2 regions of the Gracilibacillus salinarum genome follow, and region 2 is predicted to be linked to the other one. Evidence: riboswitches for the same ligand, from Rfam matches in the RefSeq annotation. Region 2 holds a riboswitch; the other holds the start of a gene.
What was found. Region 2 has a riboswitch for S-adenosylmethionine ahead of MUN87_RS21715 (PLP-dependent aspartate aminotransferase family protein). Riboswitches for the same ligand answer to the same signal wherever they lie in the genome.
Positions count from the first base shown of each region.

Region 1: another riboswitch for S-adenosylmethionine. It lies ahead of MUN87_RS19635 (5-methyltetrahydropteroyltriglutamate--homocysteine S-methyltransferase); the one in region 2 lies ahead of MUN87_RS21715 (PLP-dependent aspartate aminotransferase family protein).

Region 1 is NZ_CP095071.1:4,178,711-4,183,300, reverse strand. It holds gene MUN87_RS19645 (8-oxoguanine deaminase) at 1-722, opposite strand, end outside; gene MUN87_RS19640 (HAD family hydrolase) at 816-1,481, opposite strand; SAM riboswitch class I at 1,758-1,859, shown strand; gene MUN87_RS19635 (5-methyltetrahydropteroyltriglutamate--homocysteine S-methyltransferase) at 1,946-3,046, shown strand; gene MUN87_RS19630 (SDR family NAD(P)-dependent oxidoreductase) at 3,059-3,823, shown strand; gene MUN87_RS19625 (Na+/H+ antiporter NhaC family protein) at 3,853-4,590, shown strand, end outside.
Region 2 is NZ_CP095071.1:4,680,342-4,684,931, reverse strand. It holds gene MUN87_RS21720 (aliphatic sulfonate ABC transporter substrate-binding protein) at 1-647, opposite strand, end outside; gene MUN87_RS21715 (PLP-dependent aspartate aminotransferase family protein) at 672-2,468, opposite strand; SAM riboswitch class I at 2,570-2,675, opposite strand; SAM riboswitch class I at 2,749-2,865, opposite strand; gene MUN87_RS21710 (hypothetical protein) at 3,047-3,226, shown strand; gene clpP (ATP-dependent Clp endopeptidase proteolytic subunit ClpP) at 4,033-4,590, opposite strand, start outside.

The sequences.
Region 1 (4,590 bases), 500 kb from region 2:
TCATCTTGTGTTTCCGCAAGATGTGTATGCATTCTAACGCCATAAGTGCGGGCAAGACTAGACGATTCTGTTAAAAGATCTTTGCTGACAGAAAAAGGTGAACATGGCGCCACCCCAATACGTAACATAGAAAATTTACTAGCATCATGATATGTTTCAATTACTCTACGGGAGTCACGCAAAATTGTCTCCTCGTCCTGAACAACCTCATCTGGTGGCAATCCTCCTTTTGATCGTCCTAAACTCATGGACCCTCTAGTTGGAAAAAAACGAATGCCCAAATCAGCTGCAGCACGAATTTCCTCATCGATCAACTCACCGCTCACAGAATTAGGAAACACATAAAAATGATCGGATACCGTAGTACAACCGCTTTTTAATAGTTCTCCCAACCCAACCATTGCACTTAAATAGACGTCTTCGGGACGAAGGTAACGCCAAATATCGTACAATGTGATCAACCAATCAAATAATTCGACATCCTGAGCACGTGGAATATTCCTGGTAAAAGTTTGATAAAGATGATGATGAGTATTAATCAAACCGGGAAAAATGATCTTCCCTTTCGCATCTATCACTTTATCTGCGGTTTGGTATGGAATATCCTCACCGATGGCAATAATCTCCTGCCCCTCAATATACATACTTCCGCCTTCGTATTGGTTTCTGTCATTGTCCATTGTTATAATATTTCTCGCGTTCTTAATTAAAAGAGAACTCACTGTATCACCTGCTTTGTTTATTTTTAGAATAAATTAATCGTGAATTGCTTATTTTGTCATTGTAGTGATAACACCAGTATAGGTAAAACCGTGTTATCCCAACTTATTGTCAATGATGATTGGTAAGATTTCCTTCAGGTCATCCACCGCCCAATCCGCAGAACACGTTCTCCATCCTGCGTCCTTTTTCCAAATAGCTTGCATACCAATACGCTGCGCTGCCAGCACATCATTTTCCGGATGATCGCCAATGAATATACTTTGATCAGGCTGTACATGTAATTGCCCCAGCGCTTTTTGAAAAATACGAGGATCTGGCTTTTTCATTCCTTCCCACTCGGAAATCAGGATCGTATCAAAATAATGTTCAATTCCTAGTGCTTTTATATTGTCCAATTGGAACTGTCCTTTACCATTTGAAATAATAGCTAGTGCGATACCTCTCTGTTTTAAATGATCCAACGTTTCTTTCAGATGAGCAAAAGGTACACAGCTGAACTGGAACTGGCTGATATAATCTGCAAGCAATGCTTCTGAGCTTAGACCCGTTATCTCGAATTCTTCTACCATCTGCTGGTAGACTTTATCCTTCCAGACATAGCCCCTGTTGTCTAATTCAATGAACCTTATAATATAGGAATCTTTTGATAAGTGATGTAACGAAGCTAGTCTTTCGTATTGATTCGTAATAAAATGCCGTACTGAAGCATCCCTATTTAACAATGTACCATCTAAATCAAATAAAACAGCCTTGATCATGTCAACTCCCCCTCATTACCACTAAGCTGCTAGCTAGCATTACATATTCCATATTATAGGAACACATCTTCATGTTCAGCTTGATTACTTGGATGCCTGCATTTAACCTGCCAATCTGATATAATTTGGCTCCTAATTACCTTCATTGTACAGCGAACAGTTATTTTTTTCCACAAGGGACAGGTGGTCTTCAAGTACTATCTTAAAAATTTTTAACTTGACGTTTGTCGAATTTTAGGGTAAATTTAATTTTATTAATTTCATATTTTACGATATTTCTTATCAAGAGAGGTGGAGGGACTGGCCCTTTGAAGCCTCGGCAACAGCTGTTATCAGCATTGTGCCAATTCCAGAAGCGTTATGCTTAAAAGATAGGAAGAGTATTTGAACATTGTTTAATGACCTCTCCTTCTTAAAGGAGAGGTTTTTTTATTTCGCAAAAACTAATTAGGAGGAAATAAATTATGACCATTTCTATTCACCCACCATTTAAAGCAGATCATGTAGGAAGTCTTTTGCGACCTGCCAATCTGCTTCAAGCAAGAAAAGATTACAAAACTGGCAAGATCACTGCCGGTCAATTACATGACATCGAAACACAAGAATTAAAACGTATCGTAGATAAGCAAATAGAAGTTGGCCTTCAAGCAGTTACGGACGGAGAGTTCAGAAGAGATTGGTGGCACATTGATTTTCTGGAGCACCTCAATGGAATCGAAGGATATGTTCCGGATCAAGGCTTTGATTTCGAAGACGAAGAGACAGAACCATACAATGTTCGTAATATTGGCAAGATCTCATTTAATCAAGATCACCCTTTTCTGCAAGACTTTAAAACATTTAATCAAATTGTAGACGGCCGTGCCGTTGCTAAGCAGACGATCCCGAGTCCTAATCAATTATTATATGTTGGCATGAGAAATCCTGATATTTATCCAGATATCGAAGCATATGCCGATGATATTGTGAATGCCTATCGTGATGCACTTGCTGCTTTCTATGAAGCAGGATGCCGTTACATTCAATTAGATGACGTTTCGATTGCTGGTTTTGTTACGGAAAATGACTTTATTTACGACCATGCTTATTCCATGGAACAATTATTTGATCTGTCTATAAGAATGGTGAATCGTGTACTAGAAAATAAACCGCAAGATTTGTATGTCACCACTCATTTGTGTCGAGGAAACTATCGATCTACTCACGCATTTTCCGGTGCCTATGATAAAATTGCCCCTCGTCTATTTGCCGAAGAAAAAGTCGACGCCTTTTTCTTAGAATATGATGATGAACGCTCTGGTACATTTGAAGCGTTGCAGCACATTCCCGCTGGCGGACCAAATGTCGTGATTGGTATCTTTACTTCTAAAAAAGGAGAACTAGAAGATAAAGACGAAATGAAAGCTCGTATCGAAGAAGCAAGTCAATTTGTTCCAAAATCACAACTGTGCATCAGTCCGCAGTGCGGATTCTCATCCACACATCACGGGAATAAATTAACCGAACAGCAGCAATGGGACAAGCTCAAATACGTAGTAGATATAGCAAAAGAAACACTGGAATAATGGAGTGATCACATGTATGCGATGGATTTAACGAATAAAATAGCGATTGTAACCGGAGGTACTAGCGGTATCGGAAAAGCAATCGTCGATGCATTTTTGGATTGTGGTGCCAAAGTGGCGGTCGCCGATATGGCACCACCCGCGACCACGGAGTCTGAACAGTTCTTTTACCAGCAAGTAGATGTGTCTGATCAAAAACAAGTAACAACTATGGTAGACAATGTTATAGCGCACTTTGGCCGAATCGATATTCTCGTAAACAACGCCGGCATTTCAACGATGGATTACTTTGTTGATATCAATGAACAAGACTGGGACAAAACAATGGATGTCAATGCGAAAGGTGTTTATATGTGCATGCAAACTGTCGCCAGGAAGTTACAGCAACAAGGAGAAGGTGGTAAAATCATCAATATCGCCTCCCAAGCTGGCAAAAATGGCTACCGTTTAATGGGCAGCTATGTTGCTTCGAAGCACGCTGTCCTTGGCATGACAAAAGTAGCTGCTATTGAATTAGCGAAGGATCAAATCAATGTCAATGCAGTCTGCCCAGGCATTGTAGAAACTGAAATGAAGAAAAAAGAACGAGTCATTGGTGGAAACTTACGCGGAGTAGATGCTGCAGCGATACAAGCGGAAGATCATTCGCAAGTACCACTCGGACGAACAGCAGTACCGGCAGATATTGCAAATGTAGTTGTTTTTCTCGCATCCAATTACGCTAATTACATGACTGGTCAAGGAATCAACGTGACCGGTGGTATGACAATGCATTAACTTAACTAAAAATGAAGGGGGCATTCATCATGTCTAACAACAAGGGGAATATAACGGCACTTGCCCCGTTATTCATCTTTGTCTTATTATTTATTGGAACTGGCATTATCTCAGGTGATTTTTCCAATATGCCGTTAAATGTGGCAGTTATTATTGCAAGTGGGATTGCCTTAGCGATGAACAGAAAAGAAAAACTTGCTGATAAAATTGATATATTTACGAAAGGCGCTGGCCATCCGAATATTATGCTGATGGCTGTTATTTTCGTATTAGCAGGTGCCTTTTCCCAAACAGCTAAAGGGATGGGGGCGGTCGATGCTACCGTCAACCTAGGATTATCCTTAATTCCTAGTAATCTATTAATGGTAGGATTGTTTATTGTTGGCTGTTTTATCTCGATCTCAATGGGGACGTCGATGGGTACTGTTGCAGCGTTAGCGCCGATTGGGATTGGTATCGCAGAACAAACTGGTATCCCTTTAGCATTAGCAATGGGAACAGTTATTGGCGGTGCAATCTTCGGTGATAATCTGTCGATGATTTCTGATACAACCATTGCTGCCGTTCGCACACAGAAAACAAAGATGAGCGATAAGTTTAAAGCGAACTTTTGGATTGTCCTACCCGGGGCACTCGTCACAGCTATTATCTTATGGATTGTAACATCTGGTGAGCAAATCGATGCCCTTGGAGATTATTCCTATCAATTTGTGAAAATACTTCCGTACCTCACCGTTCTGATTGCCGCAATTCTTGGTGTCAATGTA
Region 2 (4,590 bases):
ATATCTCTAAAAAATAATTGCGTGTTTGATTCTAATTCATGTTTTGCCATGTGAGGATCAAGACCAGCCCAAGCATCGACATCACCATTAACTAATGCATTTCCACCATCTGCATGCTGCAAGTTTACTAATTCGATATCATTAACGGTCATCCCAACGGAATCTAAAGCTCTTACCAGAAATATATATGGATCCGTTCCAAGCGTTGCTGCTACTTTTTTGCCTTTTAAATCTTCAATCGTTTCTATTCCCGATCCTTCTTTAGTCACTAATGCCGTCCACTCCGGTTGAGAATATACGTAGACATTCTCCAGCGGTACACCATTTGATTCTGCTATAAGTGCTGCTGCACCTGCTGTCGAGCCAAAGTCAACACTATCACTATTCAAAAATTCAATCGCTTTGTTACTCCCTTGACTTAATGTCCAGGATACATCAATATCTTCCTCAGCAAATGCTTCCTCTGCCCAGCCAAATTTCTTTAACACCAAACTGGTTGGCGAATAGTAAGCATAGTCCAATCTGATTTCAGACGGTTTTGTTTCAGCTTCACTGCTGGATGAACATCCAACAGCGAAGAAAACAATAATTCCGAAAACGGCAATCGCAAGAAAACTTCTGAAATCAATTAGTGGTGCTTTACTCATGATTTTGCCCCCTTATTTTCTTGTTTAAATTTCACATGCATAAGTCGAAATGGTACCTCTTAAACGTTGTGCTTCTTTATACGTACAACGGTTATGGACAACTTGCAGACCACCTTCTAAAGCTACTTGTTCTGCTTTCGGTGATACTACACCTTCTTGCAGCCAGAATACTTTTGGATTCACTTCGATTGCTTCTTTGGCAATTTCGATAGCTGCATCAGGACTGCGGAACACTTGCACAATATCGATATCCACTGGAACACTCTTAAGATCAGGATAGGCTTTTTCACCTAGAATCTCTGTTTCTCTCGGGTTTACCGGTATAATTTTATAGCCTAGACGTTGCATTTTTCTAGCAAGACGATAGCTAGGTCGTGCTTCTTTTCCACTTAATCCAACGATTGCTAGTGTTTTTTGACGAGTTTGCTCTTCACCATTTTCCTGATAACGTTCATATGGTGAATTCAATGCCCATTTAATGATACCTTCGTCATTAACAACAATTTGTTTTTCTTTTTCCGTTCCGATTCCCGTTGCTTTTACTAGGGCTTGATCTAAGTCGTTTTGAATATCACGGATCGATTCAATACCAACAGATAAACGCACTAATTCTTCGGATACACCTGTTTTATCCAGTTCTTCTTTTGTTAATTGCTGATGTGTAGTCGATGCCGGGTGAATAATTAAGGATTTAGCATCCCCTACGTTTGCTACATGTGACCATAGCGCTACATTGTTAATCAAGTCGCGTCCAGCGTCACGTCCTCCTTTAATTCCGAAGACGATAATCGACCCAAAGCCGTTATTCAGAATACGCGTTGCCAGTTCATGAGACGGATGGTTTTCCAAGCCTGGATATCTCACCCATTCTACCGCTTCATGCTGGTGTAAATATTCCGCTAATTCCTGGGCATTACGATTATGTCGTTCCACTCTTAAGTGAAGTGTTTCAAGCCCTTGCAATAGCTGGAAGGCATTGAATGGACTTAAAGCAGCACCAAAATCTCTTAACAGCTGGACGCGAACCTTCGTTATAAAGGCTAATGTACCAAAGTCAACCGCATAACGGATACCGTTGTAACTTGGATCTGGTTCTGTAAACGCTGGATATTTTTCTGAATTCCAGTTAAATCTTCCTCCGTCGACAATTACACCACCAATGGAAGTACCATGACCCCCGATCCATTTTGTTGCAGAATGAACGACAATGTCCGCTCCTAATGTAATCGGCTTACAACCAAATGGGGTTGCGAAGGTGTTATCAATTATTAAAGGAATTCCCGCATCATGAGCAATATCTGATACCCTTTCTATATCTAACACTTGTAAACCAGGATTCCCAATAATCTCACCGTAAACAGCTTTCGTATTTTCGTTAATCGCTGCTTTAAAGTTCTCTGGATCGGTTGGATCGACGAATTTTACGTTAATACCGTATCTTGGCAACGTTATATTAAACAAATTATACGTACCACCATATAAGTTCACACCTGCTACAATTTCATCACCTGCACTAGCAAGATTCAAAATCGAAAGCGTGATGGCAGACATCCCGGATGACGTGGCAACAGCTGCAACTCCATCTTCCAACAGCGCCATTCTCTTTTCAAAAACGTCTACAGTTGGATTACCAATTCGGGAATAAATATTTCCAGGCTCATCCAGTGCAAATAACCGTTCCGCATGCTCTGTATCATGGAACACGTAAGAAGTAGATTGATAGATCGGCACTGCTCTTGATCCTGTTGTTGGATCTGGTGCCTGCCCGCCGTGTAAATGAATAGTTTCTGGATCATACGTTGAATGCTTGTAATTTGGCATGTTTATTTCCTCCCCAAGTTTTCAAAAAATTTAATCTTTTCTAATTATTAAAAAGCCTTCTTCATAAGAAGAAGGCTTTTATTAGCTATGCAGAAGTCTTCCTCTTATCTGTCAGGATAATACCTGCAGGAATTAGCACCTTTTAAGCATTTGCTTAATGGTTGCCGGGCATCATCGGGCCAGTCCCTCCGCCTCTCTGGATAAGAGTTTACCTATTTAGTTGTAATCATTAAAAAAATCTCGCTATTTGAGATAGAGAGACTTAACTAATGGCTTCGCTCTCTTATCTCTCCAAGCTTAAACGCTCAGTGGAATTGGCACCTGTATTAAGTGAACAGACACTTAATGGTTGCCGAGGCATCAAAGGGCCATGTCCCTCCACCTCTCTGGATAAGAATCTATTCAATTCCGAGTTGTTTACTTATGTTTATCATTTGTTAGATATACTTTAGCATGTTCTGAAAATGGTGTCAACAAATATTTTGAATATTATTAATTACCATAAAATGCCTGTGCGTCAAGGGGTTGCACCTTTTGACGCCGCTCGAAATACGATGTAACAGAAAAGGGTGACGGACATGGAGACGAAAGTAGATATACTTGCAGAAGCACTCCCGCTTTTAGATATCATCACGATGCTGCTGGTAGGTGAAGATCTTGTTACAGGACTGGTTTACGTACTAGTGATCAAGTGCGTTACAAAAGATGAATTAGTGAAAGTTTCTTTTATATTATTAATTATTGTGTTGAATGGCTGATGGTTACAGCTTGTCCGTTTGAAGCAATTTGGCTTGCTTAACATGGAAAAATAAAACCGGATAATTACAGCCAATCTTAATACAAATACCTGTAATACGGATTATGCAAAGTAAAACTCTCTAACATTGTAGTGATTTTGATAGATTTCATCTGCTTAGCAAAGCTCCGGAAATAGGCTCCGCGTCCTGTGGGCACGGCTTCAGCTAGGCTACTACCTGTAATACTTCTTTGCTGCCTTGTACCGAGGAAGCTCACTTCGAAGCAATACTTGCAGACACAGGCACAAATGAAGTGGATCTTCAGCTCGTGCTGATTCCACGGGAGTCTCCGCCTATTTCCTACGCTTAAGGAAGTGCTACAACGTATATAACAGCTAAAAGCAGTGATTCTAAGCATTATGTTATTAAATGCTGATATTTATGGATGCAATCAATATGCTAACTGATCCAAAGATTGTTGAGTAACTACGCTAGCGTAGGCCAACCAGGTAGGCGTTGAAGATCCACAACGTCTGCACCTGTGTCTACTAGTAATGTTTCGAAGTAGGCTTCCTCGGTGCAAGGCAGCAAAGAAGTAAATCAAGTAGTGGTCTAGCTCCATCCGTGCCTGCAGGACGCGAAGTGGTTGGTAGAAGGAATCCTGGCACATGTATCATTTCGAAATTATCAGCAAGCATAAAGCAGCTATACATAATCCGTATTATAAGAACTTGTATATTATTTTCTCAGTTTTAAGCCAAATTTTCTTTTAACATGTAAATAAAAAAAGTGGCGAGTTAAAACTTCGCCACTTTTTCTAGATTAACTTAATTTAAATCAGATGGTTTATGCTCCATTACTTTATCGATTAAACCATATTCTTTTGCACGTTCAGCTGTCATGAAATTATCACGATCTGTATCTTTTTCGATTACCTCTAGTGGTTGACCAGTGCGTTCCGCAAGAATTTGGTTTAGTTTTTTACGCATCTCGATAATACGATTTGCATGGATCTGAATATCAGACGCTTGACCTTGTGTGCCGCCAAGTGGCTGGTGAATCATAACTTCACTGTTAGGCAGTGCAAAACGTTTACCAGGCTCACCTGCTGCAAGTAGGAAAGCACCCATAGATGCTGCCATACCAATACAGATGGTAGAAACATTTGGTTTGATGAATTGCATGGTATCATAAATCGCCATACCCGCTGTAATGGAGCCACCTGGTGAGTTAATGTATAAAGAAATATCTTTATCAGGATCTTCTGCCGCTAAGAATAACAATTGTGCTACGATACTGTTAGACACGTTGTCATCAATGCCGCTTCCTAGCATAATAATTCTGTCTTTTAAAAGGCGAGAATAAATGTCATATGCACGTTCGCC